Regions from separate parts of the Streptomyces sp. NPDC018263 genome, predicted to be linked through region 2. Evidence: riboswitches for the same ligand, from Rfam matches in the RefSeq annotation. Region 2 holds a riboswitch; the other holds the start of a gene.

Region 1 (5,285 bases), on a different contig from region 2:
GGTGCGGTTGGCGGCGTCCTTGAAGGTCATCCAGCCGTTGCCGGTCTGCGCGAGGGTGCGCATCATGCGGCCGTACAGCTCGCGGGCCGGCATGGTCTTCTTCGCCAGGCCCGCCTCCTCGGCCTTGCGGTAGGCCGCGTCGAACTCCGGGCCCCACAGGTCGACCAGGTCGGGCACGTCCGCCGGGGAGAAGAGCGACCAGGGCTCGTCGGCGTTGACCCGGCGCATGAACTCGTCCGGAATCCAGTGCGCGAGGTTCAGGTTGTGCGTACGGCGCGCGTCCTCACCGGTGTTGTCGCGCAGCTCCAGGAACTCCTCGATGTCGGAGTGCCAGGTCTCCAGGTACACCGCCGCCGCGCCCTTGCGCCGCCCGCCCTGGTTCACCGCGGCCACCGAGGCGTCCAGCGTCTTCAGGAACGGCACGATGCCGTTGGAGTGGCCGTTGGTGCCCCGGATCAGCGAACCCCGGCTGCGGATGCGGGAGTACGACAGGCCGATGCCGCCGGCGTGCTTGGAGAGGCGGGCGACCTGGTGGTAGCGGTCGTAGATCGAGTCCAGCTCGTCCAGCGGGGAGTCCAGCAGGTAGCAGGACGACATCTGGGGGTGCCGCGTACCGGAGTTGAACAGGGTGGGGGAGGACGGCAGGTAGTCCAGGCGGCTCATCAGGCCGTACAGGGCGGCGACCTCGTCCACGGCGGGGGCGCTGTCGTTCTCCGCCAGGCCGCTCGCCACGCGCAGCATGAAGTGCTGGGGGGTCTCGATCACCTTGCGGGTGAGGGGGTGGCGCAGCAGGTAGCGGCTGTACAGGGTGCGCAGGCCGAAGTAGCCGAACCGGTCGTCGGCGCCGGTGTCGATCAGGGCGTCGAGACGGGCGGCGTGCAGCGTCACGAAGTCGGCGGTGCGGTCGGCGACCAGGCCCTCGCGGTGGCCCACGGTCACCGACTCGGTGAAGCGGGTCACGCCCTGCGAGGCGGCCTCGGCGCGGATGGAGAGCGTGAGGAGCCGGGCGGCCAGCCGGGAGTAGGCGGGGTCCTCCGAGATCAGACCGGCGGCGGCCTCGGTGGCCAGCTCGCGCAGCTCCGCCTCGTCGGCGCGCGCCGACCGGCCGCGCAGCGCGGCGGCCGCGACCCGGCCGGGGTCCGCGTCGGGGAGGTCGGCGGTCAGCTCGGTCAGGGTCCGCAGCAGCGCGGCGCCGGGGCCGTCGTTCTCCACAGGGGCCTCGGTCGCCGGGGTGGCTGAAGCCGGATCGGCAGGCGCGATGGTCACGTGGGGCTCTCCCTCGCTGGGCACGGGGGCCAGGCGGAGGGTATGAGGGGGCACGAGCGCACACGGCGTCGCGTCCACCGGCCCACTCCACGAGGCCCGGACGTCTTCGGGCACCCGGACCGGACGGCCGGGCGCGCGCTGTCGGCAGGTCCTCGGACTGACGCTGGCATGCACGAAGCACGCGAGTACACCGTTGCGGGACAGTTCCGGATTCGCACCGGATTCCCCTGCGACGACAGCGAGCACGAGCATACATCTAGTGCCGCCCTGTCACGTCACCCCCAGATGTTGTGTCTGTTGTGTGTCGCGGTGGCTTCAGAGGGTCAACTCGTAGGTGAGCAGGCCGAGGTCCAGGACGCCCGGCAGCGGGTTCCAGTCGCGGGCCGGGGTGCGGTGGAAACCGAGGCGTTCGTAGAGGCGGTGGGCGGCGTGCATCGCGGGCTGGGTGGACAGGACGAGGCTGTGGCAGCCCGCCAGGGTCCGTGCCCGGTCCGCACAGCTCCGTACGAGGGCCTCCCCGGCTCCCTGCCCCCGGCCGGCCCGCGCGACCGCGAGCATCCGGATCTCGGCCTCGCCGGGTTCCGCGATGTCGGCCAGGGGGCCGCCGGCGGGGACGAAGGTGACCCCGCCCAGCAGGACACTTCCGCGCACGGCGACCAGCACCTCCGCCCGCGCCGCCCGCCGGGCCACGTCCCGCAGCTCGCCCAGGTACGCGTCGCTCTCGCCGAAGTCCAGCAGGCCGTCCCCGAGATACGCCTGCGCGGTGATCTCACCCAGGGCGGTGTACTCGGCCCGGTAGGCGGGTCTGATGACGAGGTCCATGCCCGGCAGTGTGGACGACAACGCGACGGGCCGCCGTCGCTTTTCGCGTGACGGCGGCCCGTGGCCGGAGGGCGGGGACTGCTAGTGGCTGGTGCCCGCCGTCGCCGGGGGGAGTTCGACCTCCACGCCGGGGTCGCCCGCGTCGGCGGTGTAGTCGGCGGGGGAGGTCTCGTCGATGCCGTCGGGGGCCTTCAGAGCCCTGAGGGCGAAGGTGAGGATCACGGTGACGACGACGTTCAGGACGAAGGCCGTCAGGCCGATGTAGCCGATCTCACCGATGCCGGGGATCTCCTTGGCGGAGCCGCCGAAGTGCTTCTGGGTGGGGGAGGCGACCCCGTAGGCGGCGAGGGTGCCGTAGAGCATGCCGACCGCCCAGCCGGCCAGCAGGGCCCAGCGGTGGAACCAGCGGGTGAACAGGCCGCCGACCAGGGCCGGGAAGGTCTGGAGAATCCAGATGCCGCCCAGGAGCTGGAAGTTGATGGCCACGGTCTTGTCCATGGTGAGGACGAAGACCAGCGCGCCCACCTTCACCAGCAGCGAGACCAGCTTGGAGACCTTGGTCTCCTGCTCGGGCGTCGCGTCGGGCTTGATGAAGTCCTTGTAGATGTTGCGGGTGAACAGGTTCGCGGCCGCGATCGACATGATGGCCGCCGGGACGAGGGCGCCGATCCCGATCGCCGCGAAGGCCACGCCCGCGAACCAGTCCGGGAACATGTCCTCGAACAACTGCGGGATGGCGAGCTGCCCGTTGGTGACCTTCACCCCGGCCGCGATCGCCATGAAGCCCAGCAGGGCCAGCAGGCCGAGCATCAGGGAGTACAGCGGCAGGATCGTGGTGTTGCGCCGGATGACCTCGCGGCTCTTGGAGGAGAGCGTCGCGGTGATCGAGTGCGGGTACATGAAGAGGGCGAGCGCCGATCCCAGCGCCAGCGTGGCGTACGTCCACTGCCCGGCCGGGGCCGGGACGAGTCCGCCCGCGCCGGCGGCCGTGTACTTCTCGCCCGCCTTGGCGAAGATCTCGTCGAAGCCGCCCAGCTTGATCGGGATGTAGATGATCGCCACCGCGATGACGATGTAGATCAGCGTGTCCTTCACGAACGCGATCATCGCCGGGGCGCGCAGGCCGGAGGAGTACGTGTACGCCGCCAGCACGCCGAACGCGATCAGCAGCGGCAGGTCCTTCACGAACCAGTTGGTGTCCTCACCGCCGCCCACGCCCATCACGTCCAGCACCGCCTGGATGCCGACCAGTTGGAGCGCGATGTACGGCATGGTCGCCAGGATGCCGGTGACTGCCACCGCCAGCGAGAGCCCCTTGGACCCGAACCGTCCGCGCACGAAGTCGGAGGTGGTGACGTACCCGTGCCGGTGCGAGACCGACCACAGCCGGGGCAGGAAGGTGAAGATCAGCGGGTACACCAGGATCGTGTACGGCACCGCGAAGAACCCGGCCGCGCCGGCCGCGTAGATCGCCGCCGGCACCGCGACGAAGGTGTACGCCGTGTACAGGTCGCCGCCGAGCAGGAACCAGGTGATCCAGGTGCCGAACGACCGGCCGCCCAGGCCCCATTCGTCCAGCGAGTGCTCGTTCTCGGCCTTGCGCCAGCGCGAGGCGAGGAAGCCCAGGACCGTGACCGCGAGGAAGAAGAAGACGAAGACGCCGAGCGCCACGCCGTTGACGCCGTCCTTCACTGGGAGACACCCCCGCTCCGGGTCTTGCGGGAGCGCTGGTCGCGCTGCCAGAGCTGGTACGCGGTCATGGTGAGCGAGGTGGAGACCAGCACCCACAGCATCTGGTACCAGTAGAAGAACGGGATGCCGATGAACGTCGGGTCCACCTTGGAGAACGACCCCACCCACAGCATCGCCACGAACGGCGCCACGAGGCACAGCCCGATGACCACCCGGACCGGTGTCACCACCGGTTGCCTCACTTCAGAATCTTCGGGCATGCCTCGGCTCCGTCCCCTCGTTGATCACTGCGTAATGCGCACGCAATCTAGGTGACGGCACGGCGGAGCGGAAGCCCTCGTCCGGGTATCGATATGGCTATGTGAGCTGGTGAGGCGGTGGAAGCGGAACCGCTCAGTCCTGCGGACGCCTCAGGCGGGCCACGAACTTGTACCGGTCGCCCCGGTACACCGAGCGCACCCACTCCACCGGGCGGCCCTCGCGGTCCACCGAGTGCCGGGACAGCAGCAGCATCGGCAGGCCCACGTCGGTGCCGAGCAGGCTCGCCTCGCGCGGGGTGGCCAGCGAGGTCTCGATGGTCTCCTCGGCCTCGGCCAGGTGGACGTCGTAGACCTCGGCGAGCGCGGTGTACAGCGAGGTGTACTTCACCAGCGAACGGCGCAGCGCGGGAAAGCGCTTGGCCGAGAGGTGGGTGGTCTCTATGGCCATCGGCTCGGCGTTGGCCATGCGCAGCCGCTCGATGCGCAGCACCCGGCCCCCGGCGCTTATGTCCAGCAGCCCCGCCAGCCGGTCGTCGGCCGTGATGTAGCCGATGTCCAGCAGTTGCGAGGTGGGTTCGAGCCCCTGGGCCCGCATGTCCTCGGTGTAGGAGGTGAGTTGGAGCGCCTGGGCGACCTTGGGCTTGGCGACGAAGGTGCCCTTGCCCTGGATGCGCTCCAGCCGTCCCTCGACCACCAGCTCCTGGAGGGCCTGGCGGACGGTGGTGCGGGAGGTGTCGAACTCGGCGGCCAGCGTGCGCTCGGGCGGTACCGGCGTGCCCGGCGGAAGCGTCTCCGTCATCTCCTGGAGATGCTTCTTCAGACGGTAGTACTTCGGCACGCGCGCGGTACGGACGGTCGCGCCGGCCTCGTTCTCCGCCCTGCTGACGTCGGTGCTCATGGCTGCCTTCCCGGCTCCGGATCATCCGTGATCTCCCTGTATACCGCCGCACCCCCGGTTGGTCTAGTCCACCCCGGTGGAGCGGGCCAGTGGTCCACCGGAACTGGTCCGTCCGATCTGTCGGTTGCGCAATGAAAGTTCCCTGCATATCTCGGTCGCGTCACGGACGCCCTAAGCCCACCTGAACACCCTTGACAGCCCTTTTGGTCTGGGCCAAGCTCCCCCTGCTGGTCTACACCATTGGTCCAGTCCCGGCTCCGAGGGCGGTACGACGCGCGAGTGTGACACCGCGGGGAGGCAGGGGGGTTGTGGGCATCCCTGAGGAGGATGGCGTGAAGCGCAGACTG
Region 2 (5,285 bases):
CGGCGGACACGCGGCCACCCCGCATCTGACGGCCGATCCGCTGCTGGCGGCGGCCGGGACGGTGACCCGGCTCCCGGCCGTCGCCGCCCGGGAGACGGACCCGGCGGAGCGGCTGCTGGTCACCGCGTCCTCGCTGCGCGCCGGGGACGCCGGGCGCACCGGGAACGTCATAGCCACCCGCGCCGAGCTGCGGGTCACCGTCCGCGCCCTGTCGGAGGCGGCGCTGGTCCGCGGCACGGCGGCGGTGGAGCGGGTGGTGCGCGCGGAGGCCGCCTCGGCCGCGCCGGCACCCCGGGTGACCGTGCGCGAGCTGGCCCGCTCCGGCGTCACCCGCCCCGACCCTGGTGTCACGGCGGCCGTGCGCGCCGCCCACCAGGCCGCCTTCGGCGCCGCCCGCGTCACCGGCTGGCCCGCGTCGTCGGCGACGGAGGACTTCCCGCTGCTCACCGGCGCGGGCGGCCATCTGCACGGCCGGCCCGGCATCCGGGGCGCCTACTGGATGCTCGGCTCGGTCGGCCCCACCCAGTGGGCGGCGGCGCCCGGCACCGGGCCCGCCGAGAAGTTCCGCGGCCTCCCCCATAACCACTCCCCGCGCTATCTCCCGAGCGTCCGCCTCACCCTGGGCACCGGCACGGCCGCCCTGGTCACGGCCGCGCTGGCCCAACTGGACCCGGCGGGGAGGTGAGTCCGGCCCGCGTGGCCCGGATCACCATCCGGATGCCGGACGGCACCGGCGGCGCGCGGTCACGGCCCGTAGGCTGGTCCCCGTAGCTGGTTCGCCCCGTCCGCCAGGCGGGGTGTCGCAAGAGGGAACCCGGTGGGAATCCGGGACTGCCCCGCAGCGGTGAGCGGGAACGACCGCCGTCATACGCACTGGGTCCGACGTACGGAGCTGGGAAGCGACGGTCAGTAGGTGTCCTCCTGGGAGGACGCGCCCGCGAGTCCGAAGACCTGCCAACTGCCCGTGCGCGACCCGCTCGCGTACGGAGTTCCGGTGACCTCGAGGGCGGGTCGGCGTACGCAACCAGACGGACCACCGCGCCGCGGCGCGCGGGCCGGGCCCGGCTGGCCGTCACCCCTTCACGTGCTCGTCCCGTCGCCGGGACCTCAGGGATTCATCTCGTGAAGGAGATCTCCGTGACACCGAAGTCCGCAGCCGCGGCAGCACGGTCCACCGTGTACGGCTACCCGCGTCAGGGCCAGGACCGGGAGCTGAAGAAGGCGATCGAGGGCTACTGGAAGGGCCGCGTCACCGCCGACGCCCTCCGGGCCACCGCGGCGGACCTCCGCCGCACCACCTGGCAGGCGCTCACCGAGGCCGGTATCGACGAGGTCCCCACCGGCGACTTCTCGTACTACGACCATGTGCTGGACACCACCGTGATGGTCGGCGCGATCCCCGAGCGGCACCGGGCGGCCGTCGAGACCGACGCGCTGGACGGCTACTTCGCCATGGCGCGCGGTACGCAGGACATCGCGCCGCTGGAGATGACCAAGTGGTTCGACACCAACTACCACTATCTGGTGCCCGAGCTGGGCCCGGACACGGTGTTCTCCGCCGACTCCGCCCAGCAGGTCACGGAACTGAAGGAGGCCCTGGCTCTGGGCCTCACCGCCCGGCCGGTGCTGGTCGGCCCGGTCACCTACCTGCTGCTGGCCAAGCCCGCGCCCGGTGTCCCCGCCGACTTCGACCCGCTGACCCTGCTGGACCGGCTGCTCCCGGTGTACGCCGAGGTGCTGGCGGATCTGCGCGCGGCCGGGGCGGAGTGGGTCCAGCTCGACGAGCCCGCGCTGGTGCAGGACCGCACCCTGGCCGAGCTGAACGCGGCCGAGCGGGCCTACCGTGATCTGGGCGCGCTCCCCGATCGGCCGAAGTTGCTGGTCGCCTCCTACTTCGACCGTCTTGGCGAGGCCCTGCCGGTGCTGGCGAAGGCCCCGGTGGAGGGGCTGGCGCTGGACTTCACCGAGGCCGCGGCCGCCGACCTGGACGCGCTCGCCGCCGTCGGCGGGCTGCCCGGCAAGCGGCTGGTGGCCGGTGTGGTCAACGGCCGGAACATCTGGGTCAACGACCTGTCGAAGTCCCTCGCCACCCTGGGCACGCTGCTCGGGCTGGCCGACCGGGTCGACGTGGCCGCCTCCTGCTCCCTGCTGCACGTGCCGCTGGACACCGCCCCCGAGCGGGGCATCGAGCCGCAGATCCTGCGCTGGCTGGCCTTCGCCCGGCAGAAGACCGCCGAGATCGTCACTCTGGCCAAGGGCCTGGCGCACGGCACGGACGCGATCGCCGCCGAACTCGCCGCGAACCGGGCCGACCTGGCGTCCCGCGCCGGGTCCCCCATCACCCGTGACCCGGCCGTGCGGGCGCGGGCGGAAGCCGTCACGGAAGCCGACGCCCGCCGCGCGCAGGCGTACCCCGAGCGGACCGCCGCCCAGCGCGCCCATCTCCGCCTGCCGCTGCTGCCGACGACCACGATCGGCTCGTTCCCGCAGACCGGCGAGCTGCGCACCGCCCGCGCCGACCTGCGCGCGGGCCGGATCGACACGGCCGGGTACGAGCAGCGCATCAAGACGGAGATCCAGGAGGTGATCTCCTTCCAGGAGAAGACCGGCCTGGACGTCCTGGTACACGGCGAGGCCGAACGCAACGACATGGTGCAGTACTTCGCCGAGCAGCTCACCGGCTACCTCGCCACCCAGCACGGCTGGGTCCAGTCCTACGGCACCCGCTACGTCCGCCCGCCGATCCTGGCCGGCGACATCTCCCGCCCCGAGCCGATGACGGTCCGCTGGACGACGTACGCCCAGTCCCTCTCCGACCGGCCGGTCAAGGGCATGCTGACCGGGCCGGTGACCATGCTCGCCTGGTCCTTCATCCGCGACGACCAGCCGCTCGGCGACACCGCCCGGCAGGTCGCGCTCGCCCTGCGCGACGAGGTGAACGACCTTGAGGCGGAGGGTACTTCGGTGATCCAGGTGGACGAGCCCGCGCTGCGCGAGACGCTCCCGCTGCGCGCCGCCGACCGGCCCGCCTACCTGGCCTGGGCCACGCAGGCGTTCCGGCTCAGCACGGCGGGCGTCCGGCCGGAGACCCAGGTCCACACCCACATGTGCTACGCCGAGTTCGGTGACATCGTCCAGGCCATCGACGACCTCGACGCCGACGTCATCAGCCTGGAGGCCGCCCGCTCCCACATGCAGGTGGCCCGCGAACTCGCCGCGCACGGCTACCCCCGCGAGGCGGGTCCGGGCGTGTACGACATCCACTCCCCGCGCGTGCCGAGCGCCGAGGAGGCGGCCGAGCTGCTGCGTACCGGGCTCAAGGCGATCCCCGCCGAGCGGCTGTGGGTCAACCCGGACTGCGGCCTGAAGACCCGCGCCTGGCCGGAGACCCGGGCGTCACTGGAGAACCTGGTGGCGGCGGCCCGTACCGTGCGGGGTGAACTGCGCTAGCCCGACTGCCCGTTCGTCCCGGCCCCCGCTGCGGGGCCGGGACGAACCCATGTGATCAGGAGGTTCCCCGGATGACCAGTCGCCTGCTGCTCATCTCCCCCGCCATCGGCCCCGCCCTGCGAGAAGCCCGCTTCTACGACGGCTCCTCCTCCATCGACGAGGCGCCCGCAGCGAACGGGGCACTCCCGAAGGCGGCACACGTGGTGCTGTCACCCGGCGCACGGTGCCGGGCCACGGCCGAGGCGCTGGGACTGCGGGGCGTGACGGCGGCCGAACTCGCCCCGCTGGACGCCGGACAATGGCGCGGACGCACACTGGCCGAGGTCTCCACGACGGAACGGGAAGCGCTGACCCGCTGGCTGACCGACCCCGACCACCCGGCACCCGACGGCGAGTCGGTCCACCAGGTGTGCACACGAGTCGGCCACTGGCTGGCCTCACTCCCCGAGGGCCGCACAACCGCCGTCGCGGAGCCCGAGGTGATCCGCGCGGCCGTGGTACACGCCCTGAACCTGCCCGCCGAGACGTTCTGGCGCCTGGACGCGCCCCCGCTCACCGCAACGGAGCTGTCGGGACGATCCGGCCGCTGGAACCTACGACTGGGACGCCCGCTCACGGGTGAGAGCCTGTCCTGTCGTCGACCTGGAAGGTGATGACGTCGACCTCGTCGGTTCCCGCCAGCTCCGGGTAGTGGCTCGCGAGGGCTTTCCGGAGTTCGGCCGCGGTCGTCAGTCCCTCGGCTCGGGCGTCCTGGTCGGTGAGGTCGCCGGCCGGGCAGTGCCTGATACCGGTCACCTCCGCCGGCAGGACGACTTCGGGGTCGCTTTCGAACACCAGCCGTGCGGGGCCGAGTTGGGCCGGGTCCCGGAAGCGGGTGGTCCTGGTCTTGGCGCCGGAGCGGACGTCTTCGAGGTAGCGGGGGTGGAACCGGATGATCGAGGGACCAGCCGTCTCGGGGTCCTGGCCGAGCGACGGGTCGAGACCGTTCATGCCTTCCGGGGTCCATTGCTGAGCCAGCGGCATCAGGTCGGCGGCGAGCACGGACCGGAGCCCCGCAGGGGTGGGCACGATGACGCGCATGGTGGGGTAGTAGTCCACGAACACCTGCCGGTCGCGCCCGCACGGGCCGACGACCCCGCGCCCGTGGTTTCCCACGGCGACGATGCAGCGCATCTGGCGGGCGCCCTGGGCCCGTGCGGCTCCCAGAGCCACGAGTTCGGCACAGGGTCCGCCGGTGAAGTGGTAGAGGTTCACGCCCGCGAACACCCGGTAGTCGGCAGCCATGACCGCGGCGCCCATCGTGTGAATCCCGTCCTCGTCGGGCCCGGCGTCGGTATGCGCGTCAATGGTGCGGCGCGCCAGCTCCACGAGTTCACGCTCGTCATCATCGAGAGCTCGTGCGGATGGCGGTACGTACACGGTGTCGGCCTTCCCCGTCGTCAGCGGTCGCCGAAGATCATTCCATCCCACGTGGATGGGCTCCACGGGATTTCGGCTTGGCTCGACCGGGCCGATGAGAGGGGCCCCGGATTTCTCCGGGGCCCCTCTCATCGTCACGTCACCGGCTCAGTGGGAGGCGGCGACCGCCTGGGGCGCAGGGCGCTCCGTCGTGGGGCGGGGGTTCAGCAGGCGTTCGGCCAGTTCGCCGAAGAGGAGGGCGAATCCGGCCCACAGCACTGTCTGGATGGCCAGTGCGGAGAGACGGAAGCGCCACAGGAGGGTGGCCGGGAAGTGTTCCGGCACCTCGTTGACGACCGGCAGGAAGGCGTACGCCAGGCCGATGGCCACGGCGAAGCCGGCCACGGCGGCGAAGGTCGCGTACCAGTTGCCCAGGC

The links. Region 2 has a riboswitch for cobalamin ahead of metE (5-methyltetrahydropteroyltriglutamate--homocysteine S-methyltransferase). Riboswitches for the same ligand answer to the same signal wherever they lie in the genome.
Region 1: another riboswitch for cobalamin. It lies ahead of ACZ3HQ_RS01970 (ribonucleoside-diphosphate reductase subunit alpha); the one in region 2 lies ahead of metE (5-methyltetrahydropteroyltriglutamate--homocysteine S-methyltransferase).

The regions. Positions count from the first base shown of each region.
Region 1 covers NZ_JBVHFA010000001.1:429,944-435,228, reverse strand. The annotation lists gene ACZ3HQ_RS01970 (ribonucleoside-diphosphate reductase subunit alpha) at 1-1,266, opposite strand, end outside; cobalamin riboswitch at 1,393-1,518, opposite strand; gene ACZ3HQ_RS01965 (GNAT family N-acetyltransferase) at 1,582-2,088, opposite strand; gene mctP (monocarboxylate uptake permease MctP) at 2,170-3,780, opposite strand; gene ACZ3HQ_RS01955 (DUF3311 domain-containing protein) at 3,777-4,040, opposite strand; gene ACZ3HQ_RS01950 (GntR family transcriptional regulator) at 4,174-4,938, opposite strand; gene ACZ3HQ_RS01945 (extracellular solute-binding protein) at 5,271-5,285, shown strand, end outside.
Region 2 covers NZ_JBVHFA010000002.1:763,068-768,352, reverse strand. The annotation lists gene ACZ3HQ_RS08365 (amidohydrolase) at 1-685, shown strand, start outside; cobalamin riboswitch at 756-973, shown strand; gene metE (5-methyltetrahydropteroyltriglutamate--homocysteine S-methyltransferase) at 1,138-3,450, shown strand; gene ACZ3HQ_RS08355 (histidine phosphatase family protein) at 3,522-4,103, shown strand; gene ACZ3HQ_RS08350 (ASCH domain-containing protein) at 4,063-4,869, opposite strand; gene ACZ3HQ_RS08345 (CbtA family protein) at 5,017-5,285, opposite strand, start outside.